One region of the Geodermatophilus sp. SMS 5-13 genome, then DNA from elsewhere that is predicted to be linked to it. Evidence: riboswitches for the same ligand, from Rfam matches in the RefSeq annotation. Region 1 holds a riboswitch; each other region holds the start of a gene.
The links. Region 1 has a riboswitch for cyclic di-AMP ahead of AB3388_RS26305 (C40 family peptidase). Riboswitches for the same ligand answer to the same signal wherever they lie in the genome.
Positions count from the first base shown of each region.

Region 2: it holds a riboswitch for cyclic di-AMP, as region 1 does, so the genes downstream of both, AB3388_RS19435 (C40 family peptidase) here and AB3388_RS26305 (C40 family peptidase) in region 1, are expected to answer to the same signal.
Region 3: it holds a riboswitch for cyclic di-AMP, as region 1 does, so the genes downstream of both, AB3388_RS01345 (LysM peptidoglycan-binding domain-containing protein) here and AB3388_RS26305 (C40 family peptidase) in region 1, are expected to answer to the same signal.
Region 4: it holds a riboswitch for cyclic di-AMP, as region 1 does, so the genes downstream of both, AB3388_RS15135 (VldE C-terminal domain-containing protein) here and AB3388_RS26305 (C40 family peptidase) in region 1, are expected to answer to the same signal.

Region 1 is NZ_CP165729.1:5,420,844-5,425,470, forward strand. Features, by position in the region: gene AB3388_RS26290 (hypothetical protein) at 1-514, shown strand, start outside; gene AB3388_RS26295 (DUF2568 domain-containing protein) at 492-854, opposite strand; gene AB3388_RS26300 (hypothetical protein) at 929-1,651, opposite strand; gene AB3388_RS26305 (C40 family peptidase) at 1,762-2,838, opposite strand; cyclic di-AMP (ydaO/yuaA leader) riboswitch at 2,855-3,004, opposite strand; gene AB3388_RS26310 (phytoene desaturase family protein) at 3,247-4,627, shown strand, end outside.
Region 2 is NZ_CP165729.1:4,018,368-4,022,994, reverse strand. Features, by position in the region: gene AB3388_RS19455 (nitrile hydratase accessory protein) at 1-109, shown strand, start outside; gene AB3388_RS19450 (OsmC family protein) at 93-545, shown strand; gene AB3388_RS19445 (DUF427 domain-containing protein) at 542-1,345, shown strand; gene AB3388_RS19440 (nuclear transport factor 2 family protein) at 1,340-1,744, opposite strand; gene AB3388_RS19435 (C40 family peptidase) at 1,850-2,359, opposite strand; cyclic di-AMP (ydaO/yuaA leader) riboswitch at 2,375-2,538, opposite strand; gene AB3388_RS19430 (ADP-ribosylglycohydrolase family protein) at 2,811-3,857, opposite strand; gene AB3388_RS19425 (DUF4352 domain-containing protein) at 4,164-4,627, shown strand, end outside.
Region 3 is NZ_CP165729.1:279,983-284,609, forward strand. Features, by position in the region: gene AB3388_RS01335 (glycosyltransferase family 9 protein) at 1-258, shown strand, start outside; gene AB3388_RS01340 (NADPH-dependent FMN reductase) at 308-676, opposite strand; gene AB3388_RS01345 (LysM peptidoglycan-binding domain-containing protein) at 902-2,059, opposite strand; cyclic di-AMP (ydaO/yuaA leader) riboswitch at 2,066-2,232, opposite strand; gene AB3388_RS01350 (vWA domain-containing protein) at 2,392-4,023, opposite strand; gene AB3388_RS01355 (ABC transporter substrate-binding protein) at 4,197-4,627, opposite strand, start outside.
Region 4 is NZ_CP165729.1:3,124,817-3,129,443, forward strand. Features, by position in the region: gene AB3388_RS15125 (IclR family transcriptional regulator) at 21-713, shown strand; gene AB3388_RS15130 (VOC family protein) at 787-1,161, shown strand; gene AB3388_RS15135 (VldE C-terminal domain-containing protein) at 1,165-2,031, opposite strand; cyclic di-AMP (ydaO/yuaA leader) riboswitch at 2,326-2,495, opposite strand; gene AB3388_RS15140 (bifunctional 3'-5' exonuclease/DNA polymerase) at 2,645-4,306, opposite strand; gene AB3388_RS15145 (DNA-directed RNA polymerase subunit alpha C-terminal domain-containing protein) at 4,338-4,627, opposite strand, start outside.

The DNA.
Region 1 (4,627 bases):
CGTGCTGCTGCGCCGGATGGCCGACGTCCGCCCCGATCTGGTGGCGCAGGCGCTGCCGCGGCTCGGGGCCGACCGGGCGCAGGCCCGCGCCGCGCACCGGCGCTGGCAGGCGCTGCACCACGCGGCCCGGGCACCGCGCGGGCTGGCGCTGCGCACCGCCGTCCTGGGGCCGCCCGACGAGGTGGAGGACCGCCGGTTCGGGGACCTCGACGTCGAGGTGCGCCGCTGGCCGCTGCCGCTGTGGCCGCACCTGCTGTGGGAGGTGCTGTCCGGCCCCGGCGGGACGGTGCTGAACGAGCACCTGGTCCGCGCGCCGGGCTCGCCGGTGCCGCCCGCGGCCGCGGGCCGGCTGCGGGTGTGGGAGCACGTGCTCGACGACGTCGTCGGCCTGCCGGGAGCGGTGAGCGTCGACCCGGGCGTGGTGACCCGCTGGGAGATCCACCTCCCGGGCGGCGTCCGCGCGCAGTTCGTCTGGGGGCTGCTGCAGCAGGTCAGGCCGCCGGCGGAGGAGTGACCAGGGCGGACGGCGGACCCGAGAGCACCGAGCCGAGGACGGCGGCCACCGCGAGGACGGCGGCGAGCCGCGGGTGCCCCGACAGCGCGAGCGCCAGGACCGCCGAGCCGTAGACGACGACCTTGGTGGCGACGGCGAGCACCGCGACCTGCACCGGCGCGTGCGGGGCGGCGAACAGGCCCCAGAGCACCGCCGCGGCCAGCGGGGCGCCGATGGCGGCCAGCACCCGACCGGTCGTCGTGGTGGACAGCGACCAGGCGCCGACCGCGAGCGCGGCGAGAGCGGCGATCTCTGAGGCGAAGGCCACGGTGGCCCAGGTCCAGTTCCACACGTGCGCCATGATTCCTGCTCCGTTTCGTGATCGACGATCCGATTCGAGAGCAGTGTTCTCGTCGACTGATGGGCTGTCAACCCTCACCCGGGCAGCGCCAGGGTCACGCAGACCACGCGGGCATGGCCGGCGGCGCAGTCGGGCGGCAGCCTCGCCTGGTCCAGCCGCCAGGACTCGAGGACGAGCTCGCGCGCGCCGTCCGGCACGGGGAACGCGACCTGCTGCTCGATCCGGCCGGTGTTGTCCGGCCGCATCGTCGCCGAGTAGACGACCGCCGCGGTCGGCGCGTCGACGATGCGGACCGCGACGGACTGGTTCTCGTCCATGCTCCCGGCGCGGACGGTCAGGGACAGGGTCGCCGGAGGGCCGGGCTGCACGGCGACCTCCGTGATCGACGGATGCCCGGAGAAGTCGGCCGCGCCGGCCGCCGCGAAGATGGCGAACAGCAGGCCCGCGACATAGGCGGCGGACCCGCCGGCCAGCGCAGCCACCTCCATGCGGGCCCCGCGGACCATGAGCGCCAGCAGGCTGAGGCAGACCGCCACCACGGCGGAGACGCCGGCGGCGACCAGCAGTTTGCGCGCGTCCGAGTCGTCGAGGAGCAGGTCGATGCGGTCGCTGTTCACCCCGAACACGGCGAGCAGCCCGCCGACGGCGGCGACGGCGCCGATCAGGGTCGTGGCGACGCGGTCCAGCTTGGGGATGCGCGGATCGGCCTCGCCGGCCGCCGGCGGGACGCCGTCGCCGTCCTCCGCTGCCCGCTGCCCCACCGTGCCCTCCCGGACCTCCGACCGAGCCGCCGGCACCGGATCGTCCTCCCCCGGGCGTCCGCGTGGCCGCCTTCCGGGCGCCGGAACACGACAGAGCCCCCGGCCGCGGGGGAGGCGGCCGGGGGCTCTGCGAGCGTGCGGGTGGGTCAGCCGGCGATGCGCCGCATCGCGGTGATCTTGCCGACGGCGTCGATCGAGGCCACCTTGACCACGTCGCCGGACGTCGGGGCGTGCACCATCTGGCCGTTGCCGATGTAGATGCCGACATGGCTGACCGGGCTGTAGAAGAAGATCAGGTCGCCCGGCTGGAGCTCGCCGCGGGAGACGGCCTGGCCCATCCGGGACTGCTGGAGGCTGGAGTGCGGGACGCTCACGCCGGCGGCCTTGTAGGCGAACAGGACCAGGCCGGAGCAGTCGAACGAGCCGGGGCCGGCGGCCGCCCACACGTAGGGCTTGCCACGCTGGGCCATCGCCGTGTCGACGGCGGTCTGCGCGGCCGTGCTGCTCGCCACGATCGGCCCCGAGGGCAGCGGCTCGGCCCGCTCGGCCCGGCTGGCGCGCTCCCCGCCGTGGCCGGCCAGCTCGGTGGTCGCCTGCCGCTCCTCGGCGGTGAGCCGGCTGAAGTCGGCCTGGTACTCGTCGACCTGCTTCTGCAGATCGGCCTGCTGGGCGGCGACCGCGTCGAAGGTGGCCTGGGCCTCGGTGGCGGCCTTGGCGGCCGTGGCCTGCGCCTGGGCGGCCACCTGGCTGGCCTCGGCGGCCTGGCCGAGGATCTCGTTCTGGTGCGCGGCGACCATGTCCAGCGTCGACATGCGCGCAACGAAGTCGTCGGCCCCGTCGCTGGTCATCAGCGCGGCGAAGCCGTTGAGCCCCTCGCCGGTGAAGGCGCTGCGGGCGATGCCGCGGACCTGCGCCTGCGCGGTGGCGAGCTCGGCTTGCGCCTGGGCCTGGGTGGCCTCGGCGGCGCGGACGGCGTCCTGCTGGGCGGTGAGCGCATCGCGCGCCTCGTTGAACTTCTCGGTCACGACCTCGAGGTCGTGGGCCCGGGCCGCCATGAGCGCGGCGGCCTCCTGCGCGGTGGCGGGGGCGGGCGCGGCCGAGGCCGGCACCGGGACGAACGCGACGCCGATGGCGCCGGCGAGAGTGAGGACCGCACGGCGCGCGGTGATCCGCGGGCGCTGCAGGAGGTTCGGGCGCGGGAAGGACGTCCGAGGGGTCGCCATGGCCTGGCGGCTCTCCATTTCTTCCGAATCAGCCGCCTACCGAGTTAGCTGACGGGTTCGGGCTCAGAAGGCGCCCGGCGGGCCGGCCTGGAGGGCCGGACCTGCTTCACCCCGGTGCTGCGGTGGGTCCCCGGTCCGGCGTCCGCGTCTCGCGCGGTCCACCGGTTCGGCGGCGCCCGGCGGGTGTCACTGAGTAGTGACTCAACGCCCCGACGGACATACAGACGGTAAGCGGATGACCGCCTCATGACAATCACCTGGATGTAATTTGTGCACCTCTTCACAACCGTTTGCGCTTCACAGCGCACGCTGCGTGACGAGCCCGAGCCCGAGCTCCGCGGCGTGTCATGTGAACGTGAACATGGCGACCTGGGCAAACGGCATCCGGGCGGCGGTTACGGTGCGCAGATGCCGCATGCGCGCTACGACGTCGTCGTTGTCGGAGGTGGACACAACGGCCTGACCGCCGCCGCCTACCTGGCCCAGGCCGGCCGGTCGGTGCTGGTGCTGGAGCGCCGGCCGGAGGTGGGCGGGGCCGCCGTCAGCCGGCAGCTGTTCGACGGCGTCGACGTCCGCCTGTCGGCCTACTCCTACCTGGTCAGCCTGCTGCCCGACCGCATCGTGGCGGACCTCGGCCTGGAGCTGACGCTCCTCGACCGGGCGGTCGCCTCCTACACCGCGGTGGCCCGGGGCGGCCGGTCGGTCGGCCTGCTGGTCGAACGGGAGGAGGGCCCGGCCACGGCCGCCTCGTTCCGGGCGCTCACCGGCTCCGATGCCGAGCTGGCCGGCTGGCAGCGGTTCTACGGCCGGCTGGCGACGCTCGCGGAGGACCTGGCGCCCACCCTCACCGAGCCCCTGCTCGCGCCCGGCGAGCTCGCCGGCCGGCTGCGCGACCCCGGGCTCTGGCACGACCTGCGCGAGCGCCCGCTCGCCGAGGTCGTCGCCGACCACCTCGCCGACGACGTCGTCCGCGGGGTGGCGCTCACCGACGGGCTGATCGGCACCTTCGCCGACGTGCACGACGCGGGCAGCGCCGCCGGCCGCTGCTTCCTCTACCACCTGATCGGCAACGGGACCGGGCGCTGGCGGGTGCCGGTCGGCGGCATGGGCGCGGTCACCGGGGCGCTGGCCGCGGCGGCCCGGGCTGCGGGGACCGAGCTGGTCACCCGGGCGACGGTCACGGCGCTGGAGCCCGGCCGGGACGGCGTCACCGTGCACTGGACGAGCGAGGACGGCGACGCCGCGGCCGAGGCCGGGCACGTCGTCGTCGGAGCGGCGCCGACCGTGCTCGCCGAGCTGACCGGGACCGATGCCGGAGCGCGGCCGAGCGGCTCGCAGCTGAAGGTGAACATGGTCCTGGCCCGGCTGCCGCGGCTGCGCTCGGGCACGGACCCGGCGACCGCCTTCGCCGGCACCTTCCACGTGGACGAGGCCGCCGGCCAGCTCGACGCGGCCTACGCCCGGGCCGCCGCCGGGCAGCTGCCCGAGACGATCCCGTTCGAGGTGTACTGCCACTCGCTGACCGATCCGACGATCCTCGGGCCGGAAGCGCGCGCCGCGGGCCTGCACACCCTGACGCTGTTCGGCCTGCACACCCCGGCGGAGCTCTACGCGGCGGACAACGAGACCACCCGCGGCGAGGCCGTCCGGCGGGTGGTCGCCCAGCTGGACGCGCACCTGGAGGAGCCGCTGCTGGACTGCCTGGCGCGCGACGCGCACGGGCAGCCCTGCCTGCAGGCCGCCTCACCGCTCGACGTGGAGGCCGCCCTGGCCATGCCGGGCGGCCACA
Region 2 (4,627 bases), 1.4 Mb from region 1:
GCTGGAGCGAGTGCTCGCCGGGGCCGGGCTGGTCTCGGCCGACGACGTCGGCGCGCGCTCGGCCGCGTTCGCCGCGCGGCCCGCCGGTCACGATCACGGGCACGACTGAGCGGGGCGGCACCAACACCGCCGTCGCCACCTGGCAGGGCGGCTGGCTGTGCACGGTCGAGGCCGGCGGCTTCCGGCTGACCGTCGACGAGCCGGAGTCGGTCGGCGGCACCGGCCGCGGGCCCATGCCCACCGACCTGCTGCTGGCCTCGCTGTCCTCCTGCTACGCCCTCGCGCTGGCCTGGGCGGCGGGCAAGCGCGGGATCGAGCTGCCGGACCTGACCGTCACCGCGACCGGCACCTACGCCGGCCCGCGGTTCTCCTCGCTCGCCCTCACGGTGGGCACCAGCGCGCCGGCGGACCAGGTGACGCCGCTGCTGGAGCCGGCGAAGCGGGTCTGCTACGTGTCCAACACGTTCGCCGCGGTGCCGGAGATCGAGGTCGGCCTGGCGGCCCTTGAGCTGCGGCACCGCCCGGAGGAGCCTCATCCCGCATGAGCGCCCCGCCCCGAGACATGGGCCAGCGGCTGGCCGCGCTGGCCGGCATGCGCCCCTGGTGGCCCCTGGTCGAGCCGTCGCCGCGGTGGATCCGCGTCCGGCTGGGCGACGAGCTCGTCGCCGACTCCCGCCGCGCCGTCCTGTTCGTGCAGTACGGGCCCGAGGCGCTGCCGCGGACGTTCCTGCCGACCTACTTCCTCCCGCCCGACGACGTCCGCCCCGGCGTCCTGGTCGATCCGGCGGACGACGACGGGATGACCGCCTGGACGGTGCAGGCCGGCGGCCGCCGGGCGGAGCGCGCCGCCTGGGCGCACGCCGAGCCGCCCCCGCCGCTGGAGGCGCTGGCCGGGCTGGTCACGTTCTCCTGGGGCCGCGGGCTCACCTGGTTCGAGGAGGACGAGCCGCTGGTCGCGCACGCCCGCGACCCGCACAAGCGGGTGGACGTCGTGCCCAGCTCGCGGGAGGTCCGCGTCGAGGTGGACGGCGAGCTGCTGGCCGAGAGCACGCGGCCGCTGCTGCTGTTCGAGACCTCGCTGCCGGTGCGCTACTACCTGCCGCCCGAGGACGTCCGCACCGAGCTGCGCCCCAGCCCGACGACGTCGACCTGCCCGTACAAGGGCGTGGCCAGCTGGTGGTCGGCGCGGGTCGGCGACCGGGTGCTCGAGGACGTCGCGTGGAGCTACGAGTCGCCGATCCCGGAGAACCCGCGGATCGCCGGCCGGATCTGCTTCCGCAACGAGCACGTCGACCTGGTCGTCGACGGCGAACCGCAGGAGCGGCCGGTCACACCCTGGTCATGACGTCCCGGAGAGCTGGCGCACCGCCTCGTCGATCGGTGCGCTGTCCTGCTCGACGGGCTCCACGTACAGCCGCCCCCACGCGATGTGGCCGTCGTCCCGCAGGCCGAAGACGGTCACGCCCTTCATGAGGAAGGGGCGGCCGTCGGCGTGGCTGCCCTTCCACACCCACTCCGACCAGGACGTCGTCCCGTCGGTGGTCTCCTTGACGACGCCGACCTGCAGGTCCGGGACGCCCACGAACATCTGCGTCCAGTTCTCGAGGACCTGGTCGCGGCCGCCGAAGCCGCGGTTGGGGTGCACCGGCTGCTCGCTGCGGTAGTCCGGGGCGAACAGCGCGGCCATGGCCTCGGGGTCGTGCGCGTTCATCGCGTCGCGCAGCCCCGTGATCGTGGCGTTCATGCCGGGCCTCCCGTGCGTGGGGACGCCCACCAGGCAGCCACCGCGGGCGGGCGGTGTCAATGCCTCCGGTGCCCCGGCCGTGCGGCCGGGGCACCGGAGCGCGGCTCAGACGAGCCGGCGGGCGCCGACGGCACCCGGCATGTACGCCAGGTCCACCACCTTGACCGGCTGGCCGTAGGTCGACGCGTGCACGATCTGGCCGTTGCCGATGTACATCGCGACGTGGCTCACCGGGCTGTAGAAGAAGACCAGGTCACCGGGCCGCAGCGCGTTCAGCGACACCGGCGTGCCGATGGTCGACTGCATCCGCGAGGAGTGCGGCAGGGAGACCCCGGCCGCCCGGTAGGCGTACTGCATCAGGCCCGAGCAGTCGAAGGCGTTCGGACCGGACCCGCCCCAGACGTAGGGGTCGCCGCGCTGGGCGAGTGCGGTGTCGACCGCCCTCTGGGCGGCGGCGTTGGCCGCGGCTGCGGGGGCTGCGACGGCGGTCCCGCCGCCCGAGTCCCCGCTGTTGGCGGAGGCGACTCCCGGGGAGAGGACGATTCCGGCGCCGGCGAGGAGGGCCAGGGCGGGAGCGGTGAAGCGACGGGCGAGGGACGTGTGTGCAGTCGTCATCGACGACGGTTCTCCTTGTTCTCCGAAGCCGCCTACCGAGTTAGCTGACGGGTTCGGGCTGGGGAACTCGCCCGGCGCGACCGGCCCCCATGACGGTCGTGCTTCACCCCAGTACTGCGGTGGGTCCCCGGTCCGGGCGCCGGCACGCGGCCGGCCGCCCGGTTCGGCGGCGTCCGGTGGGGTTCCCAGGTTCGGGAGTTGTGCGGCCCCATCCGGACCGCGAGAACGCTAGGAGGGTCTTTGGACCCCGTCGAATCGAGTCAGCCCCGCGTTTTGCCGCTCCGACACACCCGGGAGCGGGGTGCCTCGCCGTCCTGACCTGGCCGGACGCTCGACCGCACCACAGGACGGCGGTCGGCACGGGGAGTGCGCGTAACTCCGGCGTACCGGCACGGCACCACAGCGCGTGCGTGCCCGACCCCGAACCGGCAGCGGTTTCCGGCCCGACGGGTCAGCGCATCCGCTCCAGCGCCGCGGTGAAGCTGGCGTTCCACAGCCCGAGGTAGGGCCAGTTCGCGGCCACCCGCGCCGTCGCCTCGTCCGCCGAGAGCCCCTCCGTGCGCCGCAGCCACGCGCGCAGGACCAGCCCGGTGCGCGACGCCCCGCCGTGGCAGTGCACGAGCAGCCGCCGTCCCTCGTCGCGCAGCGCGGCCATGTCGGCGAGCACGTCCTCGAGGACGACGTCGAGCTCGGTGTTGTAGTCGTTGTCGGCCAGGTAGGCCATCCGCTGTACCTCGTGGCCGAACGGCTCACCCAGCCGGCACAGCGAGATGACCGCGAAGGTGCTGTCGCTGTAGCGGGCGCCGTCGAGGTTGCCCGCCCAGATGCCCGGCAGCACCTCCCGCGGGCCGATCCGCGGGATGACGCCGGGGTCGTACGGCGCAGCCGCGCGGCCGTCCAGGGCGGCGGCGAGCTCCTGCAGGTCGTCCAGCCGCCAGGACCGGCCGGCGGCCTCGCCGTGCACCACCGAGGACCAGCGCATCGGGATGCCGGCCATGCCGACGGTCGCGCCCGCCAGGGCACCCGCGACCGCGGCCCGCGCGGACGTGTCGCCGCCCTCGTCGACCGCCCTCCGCAGCACCTCGGCGAAGCTGCCGGCGTCCCGGAGCCGCGTGGGGTCCTCGCCGTCCAACGCCCGGCGCAGCGTGTCGCCGAGGTGCGCGCTGTCGTGGCCACCCGGGGCGCCCTGGCCACCGGACCGCGCATCTCGCGCGGCGCGGATCGCCCAGGGGAGCGCCTGCACGGGTGAAGCGGGCTCGACCGGCTCGCCGGCGACCACCTTCAACGCCACCGCCAGCGCGGCGCCGAAATCGTCCGTGAGCCGGCCGGGCGGGTCGCCGCACATCTCGGTGCGCACCCCGCGCGCCGGCACGGGGAACCGCCGGGAGAACTCGCCCGGCGGCAACCCGGCGAACGGCGCGCCGAGCGCGTCGCCCACGGCCGCGCCGACCAGCGCGCCGGCGACGCGGTGCGACCGGTCCATCCGCGGGGCGCTCACCCCGCCGACGCTACGGGCTCGGCCCGGCTCAGCCGCGGCGGCGCCGCTGGGCTGAGCCGTGCCTGGCACATACGTCGCCGAGACCGCACACCGACGAACGCATCGAGAGCTCGTCCCTGTGGCCCAGCGAAGCGATGCCTGGGAGATTCCTGTGACCCAGGTTGCTGATGCGGACGGCTCCGGCCTGCAATCCCGCAACGCGGGATTGCGCCATGTGAGGCTCCGCCCACAGCGCCGGACGAGACCGACCGGCGTGAACCGCGCGGTCGGCCTCGGTCGCCGGCATTGCTCCGAACGGGAAGACACATGACTCAGCAGATGCAGGCGCCGTTCGAGGCGCCCCAGCAGCCCACTCCGGCGAAGAAGCCCTTCTTCAAGAAGCCGTGGTTCCTCGTCCTCGCGGCCGTCGTGGTCGTCGGCATCATCATCAACGCCACGAAGGGCGGGAGCGAGACCGCGTCCACGGCCTCCGCTGACGCCTCCGCCGACGCCTCCACCGGCGCGACCGCGCCGGACCAGTCGCAGCCCGAGGCCGCGGAGACTGCCGCAGCCGACTTCGGCATCGGCCAGCCTGCTGCCGACGGCAAGTTCAGCTTCGTCGTCAACGGCGTCGACTGCAGCCAGACCCAGATCGGTAACCAGTACTTCAACACCACGGCGCAGGGCCAGTTCTGCATCGTCGACCTGACGGTCTCCAACATCGGTGACGAGCCGCAGAGCTTCTTCGGCGACAACGCCAGCCTGTTCAACGCCGAGGGCCAGGAGTTCTC
Region 3 (4,627 bases), 730 kb from region 1:
GTCGCGGCCGCCCGCGTGGTGGTCAGCGGCGACACGGGCGTCGCGCACCTGGCCACCGCCTACCGGCGCCCGTCGGTGGTGCTGTTCGGCCCGGTGTCGCCCGCGTTGTGGGGTCCGCCGCCGCGCGAGCAGCACGTCGTCCTCTGGCACGGGGACGGCGCCGGCGACCCCTGGGGCACCGAGCTCGACCCCGCCCTCGCGAAGGTGACCGTCGCCGAGGTCACCGAGGCCCTGGACTCCCTGCTCCGTGCTCGCTAGTGCTCTGCCCACCAGGGTGGGCAGAGCACGAGCGTGGCCGGAACCGAGGTCAGGCCGCCGCGCCGCTCTCGGCCTCCGCGCGCAGCGGCGCCAGTGCGGTCGCCCACTCCACGACCTGGTCGAGCGTCTGCTCGAGGAACGGCACCTGGTGCGCTCCGGGCGTGAACTCGGTGATGTTCTCGAAGTCGGTGAAGATGCTCAGGTACACGCCGGCCCGCACCGTGGCGACCCGCAGCTCCGCGAGCACCAGGCGCAGCTGCTCGATCGCCCGGCTGCCGCCGGTGACGCCGTACCCGACGAAGCCGGCCGCCTTGTTCGCCCACTCCGAGTGGAGGAAGTCGATCGCGTTCTTCAGCGACCCGGGGATGCCGTGGTTGTACTCGGGCGTGACGAAGACGAACCCGTCGAAGCGGGCCACCGCACGCGACGCTCACCGACGCCGGGTGGGAGAAGGTCGTGGCCACCGCTCCCGGGCACGTCGCAGCTCGGCGGGGTGGCCGACCGCCTGGCGCCCGGCTTGCCGGGGACGAGGACTGCGCGCCGCCCGCGTGACCCCCCCCGGAAACGACGAACCGCCCCGTCCGCGGAATGCGGGCGGGGCGGTCCGGGGTCGGCGGAAGACCGGTACGGCCTTCCGCGCGGCTCACGCGCCGTAGTTCGTGTGCACGTGGTCCATGTGGTTCTGGGTGGGGCTGCCGCGGTCGGCCATCTGCTTCCAGGAGCCGTTCGGCGAGGTGAGGATCCGCTGCTGCCAGATGATGTACTCGACGCCGAGCTCGTCCCAGTGGGCGACCTGGTAGGTGACGATCGCGTCGCCGAGGGCGCGGTCACCCAGGACCATGTAGTCGATCGCCAGGCCCGACGGGTGGCCGTGCGGGTCGCGCGCGCTGGCCCGGGTGCCGCCGAGGGTGATGGCGTCGGCGCCGGGCACGTTGGAGACGACTGCGTCGGCGGCCGCCTGGGCCCGCGGCTTGATGGCACCAGCGGTGTTGGTGATCTTCGCGGTGCTGCTGGCCGGCGCAGGAGCGGCCTCCGGCGCGGGCGCGGCCTCCGGCGCGGGCGCGGCCTCTGGCGCGGGCGCGGCCGGAGCGGCAGCGGGCGCCGCCTCCACGGGCGCCGCGGCCGGCGCGGTGACGACCGGCGCCGCGGCCTCGGGAGCGGCCTGCGCCGAGCCGGAGGTCAGCAGCACCTGACCCGGGAAGATCAGGTTCGGGTTGCCGCCGATGACGTGGGCGTTGAGCTGGTAGAGCTCGCGCCACGGCTCGCTGTGCGCGGCGGCGATCTTCGCGACCGTGTCGCCACGCTTCACCGTGTAGTCGCCGGCCGGGGCGGCGGCGGTGTCCTTCTCGGCGGCGGCAGTGTCGGCGGCCGGAGCGGGGGGCGCGGCCGGAGCCGGAGCCGGAGCCGGGGCCGCCTCGGCGGCGGCCGCGGTGGTGCCGTCGGTCAGGCGCTTGCCGCAGGTCGGCCACGCGCCGATGCCCTGCCCGGCGAGCACCTCCTCGGCGATCTGGATCTGCTGGGCGGGGGTCGCCAGGTCGGCGCGGGGGGCGAGGTCGGTGCCACCGAAGCCGGCCCAGGTCGACTGGCTGAACTGCAGCCCGCCGAAGTAGCCGTTGCCGGTGTTGATGCTCCAGTTGCCGCCCGACTCGCACTCGGCGACGCCGGTCCAGTCGTGGCTGGTGGCGGCCTGGGCCGGGGAGCTCAGGACGCCGATGCCGACGACGGTGGCGCCGGCGGCGACGGGGGCGCGGGAGATGACCTTCTTGGTGCGGACGTAACGGGGCGCGCGGTGCTTGGGCATGGTGTGAGTGATCTCCGATGACGCCGGCGAGGTGAGCTGTCGGGTTCGGGCGATCGGTGCCCGGCCGCGGTGCGCGGCTTCACCCCGAGGCGCGCGGCCCGAGGCCTGGCGCGCCGTGGAAACGTGGGTCCCCCACCCCTGCCCTGAACTGTTCGGGATGGCAGCCGGTGGGCAGGGTTTGGCGGACCGGCTCCACGCTCTTGTTTAGCTGAGCGCAGCCAAAACGCTACGGCCTGTTATGTGCATTGTCGCCGTGACGCCCGCCACATCCGGTGCCGCCGGCGGGAAAACGCCAGGTGACGACGACGCCGTCCGCCGAAATGCGGATCAGCTCACTGCCGCTGGCGGATCGCGTCGAAGAGCACGTCCTGCAGGTCGGCCGGGTCCTCGGCGGAGTAGGCCGCGCCGCCGGTGGCCTCGGCGATCTGCCGCAGCACGTCGAGGTCGGCGTCCGGGCCCAGGGCCACCCCGATCACCTTCACCGGCCGGTCGGGGTCGGCCTCGGCGCGCAGCGTGTCCAGCAGCTCCGGCAGGCCGACGCTCTGGTCGTCGTCGTCCGCGCCGTCGGTGACGATCAGCACGCTGTTGACCGCGTCCGGGCTGTAGTCGGCCTGCGCCGCCCGGACCGCCGCCAGCGTGGTGTCGTACAACCCGGTGCCGCCGGAGCGCAGCCGGTCGGGCAGCTGGCGCAGTTGCTCGTCGAGGGCGACCCGCTGCGGCCGGCCCTCCACCTGCATGTCCAGCCGGCGGGTCGGCACGACCTCGGCGAAGTCCTGGTCCCCGTCGAGATGGTGGGCGAAGTTCCAGAGCCCGATCGCCGAGGTGTCCGGGATCAGGGTCAGCGCGCTCCTGGCGGCGTCGCTGGCGAGGGTCGCGCGCGTGCTGGTGCCGACCGGCGCCTCCATCGACGTCGACACGTCGAAGACGGCCAGGATCCGGGACGGTGCGGACAGGCTCGCCAGCCGGGCCAGCAGCGCACGGACGTCGGCCGGGTCGAGCGCGATCGCCTCGGGTGCCGCGTCCGGCAGGCCGGCGTCGGCGGCGTGCGACGGTGCGGCGCCCTCCGGGTCGCGGAACCCGGCCCCGCGCGCCCGCTCGGACGCCGCCGCGGAGGTCAGCCGGCCCACGATCGCGTCCACCGCGGCGGCGCTCTCGACCGGGGTCGACGCGACCCGGAGCACCGGGTAGTCCAGCCGAGGGGACCCGTCGCTCGGGTACACGGCGACCAGTTGCGAGTCGCCGGCGGCCGCGGTGGCGGCGTACACCTCCTGCTCGCTCACCGGCACCAGCGGGGCGTCGGCGTCGCCCGCGCCGCCGGCGGCCAGGGCATCGGCGACGCTGACCGCCGGCCCGCGAGCCGCGGCGAGGACCGCCTCGACGATCGCGTTGTCGGCGTCCGTACCGCCGCCGAGCCCGGCCCGCACCGCGCCCAGCGCGGCGATCCCCTCGGCGCTCTCGGCCAGGTCCGGGACGGCGATGGGGTGCTGCGCGGCCAGGGCGGCGGCCCAGGTCGGCGGGGCGTCGGTCCAGCCCAGCGCGTCGGCGGCGGCCCGGCTGGTGGCGAGCACGACCGGCGAATGGGCCAGCGTGCTGGTCATCTCCAGGGCGGCGCCCTCCGGGGCGCGGGCCAGCCACAGCGAGGAGTCGGGCACCCACACGTGGGGCAGCGCCGAGGCCTCGAGCGCGCCGAGGTCGGCGACGGTCTGCAGCGGCTCCTGGGTCTCGACCGCGGCCACCGCGCAGCTGCCGTCGTCCAGCTCCTGCGGGCCGCGCAGCACGTCCCGGGCCAGCGCGCCGAGCTCGGGGGCGACGGTCACCCGGACGGTGCGCTGCCGGCAGTCCCCGCCGGAGGCCACGGCCCACCACACGATCCCGCCGGCCAGCAGCCCGAGGACGGCGACGACGGCCACGACGGCGCGGGGGTGGAACCGGCGGGCGGCGGAGGGATCGGCGTGACGGCCCATGCTCGCTCTCGATCGTGCGGACTCCGTGCGGGCCCTGAGGCCGCCGACCGAGAGTAGTCGGCCGCTCCCGGAGGGCTGCGCCGTCCCACCGGGCGGATGCGCTCTCGCTCATGCGGACGGGCCGCCGGCTCCCGGGTGGGGAGCCGACGGCCCGTCGATGGTGCGGAAGCGGGTTACGCCTGCGGGATGCCGCCGTCCGGCGGCGTGGACTCCGCGCTGTCGGACTCCTCGATCTCGGCGTCCCCGTTGTCGGTGACCAGGACGCCGGTCTTGTCCTCGCCGACCAGACCGTTGAGCTGGACGACCTTCATGCCGCTGATGCCGGCGTGCCGGTCCGCCGAGTAGCGGAACGGCGCGAAGGCCGGGCCCTCCCAGTCCTGGCCGTTCTCCTCGATGGCCTCGACCAGGCTGTCGCGGGTCGGGTTCTGCCCGGCCGCGAGCAGTGCCTGCACCGTCGTGTAGGCCTGCGCCATGCCGTAGACGCGGAAGTTGGTCAGCTCACCCTCCTGGCCGGAGGCGTCCCAGACCTTCTGCCACAGCTGCACCCACGGGTCGTCCGGGGCGTCGACGCCGGCGAGGTACTCGGTGGTGAAGGCGCCGTCGA
Region 4 (4,627 bases), 2.3 Mb from region 1:
GACGGATCGGGAGGACGGCGATGGCGGCGGAGGACGGCGGCAGCGCACCGCAGTCGCAGACGCTCGACCGCGGCCTGCGCATCCTCGAGCACCTGGCGAGCGTGAGCGCGCCGCAGCCGATCGTGGAGATCGCCTCGGCCGTCGGCCTGCACCGCTCGATCGCCTACCGGCTGCTGCGGACGCTGGAGGACCACCAGCTCGTCGAGCGGGACCCGGCGGGGCACTACTGGCTCGGCCTCGGCATCGCCGCGCTCGGCCGGGGGGTGCGGACCGATCTGCAGGCCGCCGCGCTCCCCCGGCTCAATGCACTGGTCGCCGACCTCGGCATGACCGCGTTCCTCGTCATCCGCTCCGGCGACGAGGCGGTGACCGTCACCAGCGTGGAGCCGCAGGACACCGCGGCGCACGTCGTCTACCGGCCGGGCACCCGGCACCCGGTGGGCCGCGGCGCCCCCGGTCTCGCGCTGCTCATGCCCGAGCCGCCGTCCCCGGACGACCGCGAGGAGCTGCGCGAGGCGCGGCGGGTCGGCTGGGCGGCCTCCCACGGCGAGGTGATCGCCGGGCTGCGCTCCGTCGCCGCCCCGGTGCTGGGCCCCGACGGCGGGGCCCGCGCCGCGCTCGCGGTCGTCTACGTGGACGACAGCGCTGACGTCACGAAGGTCGGGTCCGCGGTGGCCGAGGCGGCGGCGAAGGCGGCCGTCGCCGTCCGCTGAGCAGACCGCTCCCGCAGCGGGCTCCGACGTGCTTGGCTGCTCGCCGTCGCACGGCCGTCGGAGGGAGCCGCAGATGCCCGTCCAGCTCAACCACACCATCGTCGCCGCCCGCGACCGGCACGCGTCGGCCGCCTTCCTCGCCGACCTGCTCGGCCGCAAGCCGCCGACCGACTTCGGCCCGTTCGCGGTCGTCGAGCTCGACAACGGCGTCTCGCTCGACTTCCAGGACGACGAGGTCGCCCAGCCGCGGCACTACGCCTTCCTCGTCTCCGAGGAGGAGTTCGACGAGATCTTCGGCCGCATCCGGGCGCGCGGCCTGGACTACTGGGCCGACCCGTTCGAGCGGCACCCGGGCGAGATCAACACCAACGACGGCGGCCGGGGCGTGTACTGGAAGGACCCGAACGACCACATGCTGGAGATCATCACCGTGCCGTACGGGGGCTGATCCTCAGCGGTAGTTCACGTGGACGTGGTCCATGTGGTTCGCCGTCGCGCTGCCCCGGTCCGACATGCCCTGCCAGGAGCCGCCCGGCGACTGGAGGATCCGCTGCCGGTAGATGATGTACTCCACGCCCAGCTCGTCCCAGTGGTCGATGTGGTACTGGACGATCGCGTTCCCGAGGCCGGTGTCGGACAGCACCATGTAGTCCAGCGCCAGCCCCGACGGGTGCCCGCCCGGGTCGGTCGCGCTGGGGCGGGTGCCGCCGAGGGTGATGCCGCCCGCGCCGGGCACGTTGGAGACCACCGCGTTCGCCGCGGCCTGCACCTGCGGCTTGATGCTGCCCGCGGTGTTCGTGATGTGCGCGGTCGCGGTGACCGCGGTGCCGGCGACCTCGCGGGCCGGCTCCGCGGCGGCAGGGGCAGCCGCGGTATGCGCGGCGGCGGCCTTCGCCTCGGCCTCCGCCTTGGCCTTCGCCTCGGCCTCCGCCTTGGCCTCCGCCTTGGCCTCCGCCTCCGCCTCGGCCTTCTGCCGGTCGAGCTCGGCCTGGTCGGCGGCGGCCTGCGCCTGCTGCGCCGCGGTCTGCTCGGCCTCGCGCGTGCTGCGGCTGGCGGCGAGGTCCGCCAGCGGCTGCAGGTCCTCGGTGGGGGCGGCGACCGTGCCCGACTGGGCGGTCAGGCCGAGCTCCTGGGCGACGCTGACCGACTCCGGGGTCCCGGCCTCGGCCTGGGCCGCCGGGTCCGCGCCGAACAGCACGTTGACCATGAGCGCGCCGGCGGTCGCGACGCCCAGGTACAGGCCCGGGCGGCGGGCGGCGGCGGGCGGGATGAGGCGCGCGCGGCGGGCCCGGCCGGAGGTGGTGGTGCGGGGGTCCATGGGGGACGTGCTCCGTGAGGTGTGGGCGCAGCGGCGCGCGGGCGGCGCGCTGCGAGGGGATGCGGACAGCGGGTCGGCGGCGCGTCCGGGACGCGGCAGGCCGGCGCGGGCCACCGGGGAAGCGGCTGGTCAGCCGGTCGAGCGGGGGTGCTCGGGGTGGTGGGCGCGCGCGGGAGGCGTCAGGGCCGGCCGCCGGCGGTCAGCTCCGCGGGCGCATCCGGCGGTAGCGGGCCGTACCGGGTCGTGCAGCAGCAGATGCAGCAGAAATAGCGCGCGTCATCGGAGCGGCTCTCCGTTTCTTCCGTGAGCCGCCTACCGAGTTAGCTGACGGGTTCGGGCGGGAAGCAGCCCTACCCGCTCCGGACGCAGGCGTCCGTGAGCGGGATTCACCCCAGTACTGCGGTGGGTCCCCGGCTCGCCCGTTGCTCGTTGCCGAACAGTGGGCGACTCGGCGGCGTCCGCTCGGACTCCCCGGGTGGGGACGTGATGACCGGGCGGGCATATTCACCGTAGAGCCGTTATGCAGTCGTGACAATCGGCGGCCGTCGATTCGTCGAGTGATGCACGTCGCGGCGCCCCGCCTTGACGGCGGAGGGGTGCTAGGGGTCGCGGCTCAGCCGGCGTCGGCCCAGGAGGCGACGACGGCGACGTCGAGCGGGAAGTCGACCGGGAAGTCGCCGAACAGCAGCCGGCCGGCCGTCGCCGCCGCGCCGTGCACCGCGTCGAGCACGTCCGGCGCCAGGTCCTCGGGCGTGTGGACGACGACCTCGTCGTGCAGGAAGAACACCAGGTGCGGCCGCTCCTCGACCGGGCCGGTGCCGCCGAGCCGCCACAGCCGGTTGCGCAGGTCGGCCAGCCAGCACAGCGCCCACTCCGCCGCCGTCCCCTGGACGACGAAATTGCGGGTGAACCGCCCCCAGGCGCGGCGGGAGCGGTCCCGCTCCTCCCGTGAGCCGCCGTCGTCGGGCGGCTCACCGAGCTCGACGGCGCGCTCGGCCCACGCGCCGGTGGGCACCGGCGATCCGCGGCCGAGCAGGGTGTGCACGACCGCGCCGCGCTCCCCCGCCCGGGCGGCGTCCTCGACCAGCCCGATCGCCCGCGGGTAGCGGCGGGTCAGCCGCGGCATCATCCGGCCGCTCTCGCCCCGGGTGCCGCCGTACATGGCCCCCAGCACGCCGACCTTGGCCTCCGCCCGGGTGGCGACGGCGCCGGCGGCGACCATGCCCTCGTACAGGTCGGTGGAGCGGGCCGCCTCGGCCAGCGCCGTGTCCGCGCTCATGCCGGCGAGCACCCGCGGCTCGAGCTGGGCGACGTCCGCGACGACGAACCGCCAGCCGGCGTCGGCGATCGCCGCCGGGCGGACCTGGACCGGCACCGACAGCGCTCCCCCGCCGTTGGACGCCCACCGCCCGGTCACCACGCCGCCGGGCACGAACGACGAGCGGAACCGGCCGTCGCGCACCCAGGCGTCCAGCCAGCTCCAGCCGTTGGCCGCCAGCAGCCGCGCCAGCTTCTTGTACTCCAGCAGCGCCGGGACGGCGGGGTGGTCGAGCTGCTCGAGCGTCCACGAGCGGGTGTCGCGCACCGGCAGCCCCGCGGTCTGCAGGGCGCGCAGCAGCTCGCCGGGCGAGTCGGGGTTCAGCTCGGGCGCCCGCAGGGCGGCGCGCACCTGCGCCGCCAGGCCCTCCAGCACCGGGGGCCGCGCACCGGCCGGCGGCCGGGCGCCGAGCAGGTCGGTGAGCAGCCGCTCGTGCACGTCGGCCCGCCACGGCAGGCCGGCGTGCGTCATCTCGGCGGCGACCAGGGCGCCGGAGGACTCCGCCGCGAGCAGCAGCCCGAGGCGTCCCCGCTCCCCCGACGCGGCCAGCGCGGCCTGCTGGCGGTCGAGCTCGCCGAGCGGGTCGAGCCGGTCGGCCGGGTCCTCGAGCGGGAAGAGCCCGGGCTCCTCGGCGGACACCGGCGCCAGCGCGTCCCAGCCCGCCGCGTCCCCGCCGGAGAGCACCGCCTGGTCGACGAACGGCGAGCGCCGGAGGACGGCGTGGCTCAGCCGCAGGTCGGTGCAGCGCTCGACGCGCACGCCGGCCGCGAGCAGCGCCGGATACCAGCGCGTCGTGTCGTCCCACACCCACCGGACCGGCGTGCGCTCCCGCTCCCGCACGAACCCGGCGAGCTCGCCCGCGGCCAGCTGCGCCGCGGCGACCGGCGTCCCGTCGTCGGCGCACTCGCGGGCCTCCACGGCGCCCTCGCCGCGGCGCAGCAGGACGACCCGGTTCACCCCCGCAGTGTCGCCGAGGGGGCCGACAGGCCTAGCGGCGGAGCAGCCGCCCCAGGCAGCGCACCGGCTCGCGCACCGACCACCTCGCGAGGCGCAGCACCAGCCGCAGCAGGTCCGCGTACTCGGCCGGCCGCGGCGCCGGGGGCGGGGGCGACGGCTCGGCCGGGGCCGGTTCGGGGACCAGCAGGTCGACCGCGCTCCGGCGGCGGGGCTCGCGCAGCGAGGCGAACGACGGGATGGGCGGCGCGGCGGGCGCCTCGTCCTCGATCGGCTCCGCCGGCCCCGGCTCGGGGACGACGCGCCGGATGGCGGCGATCATGC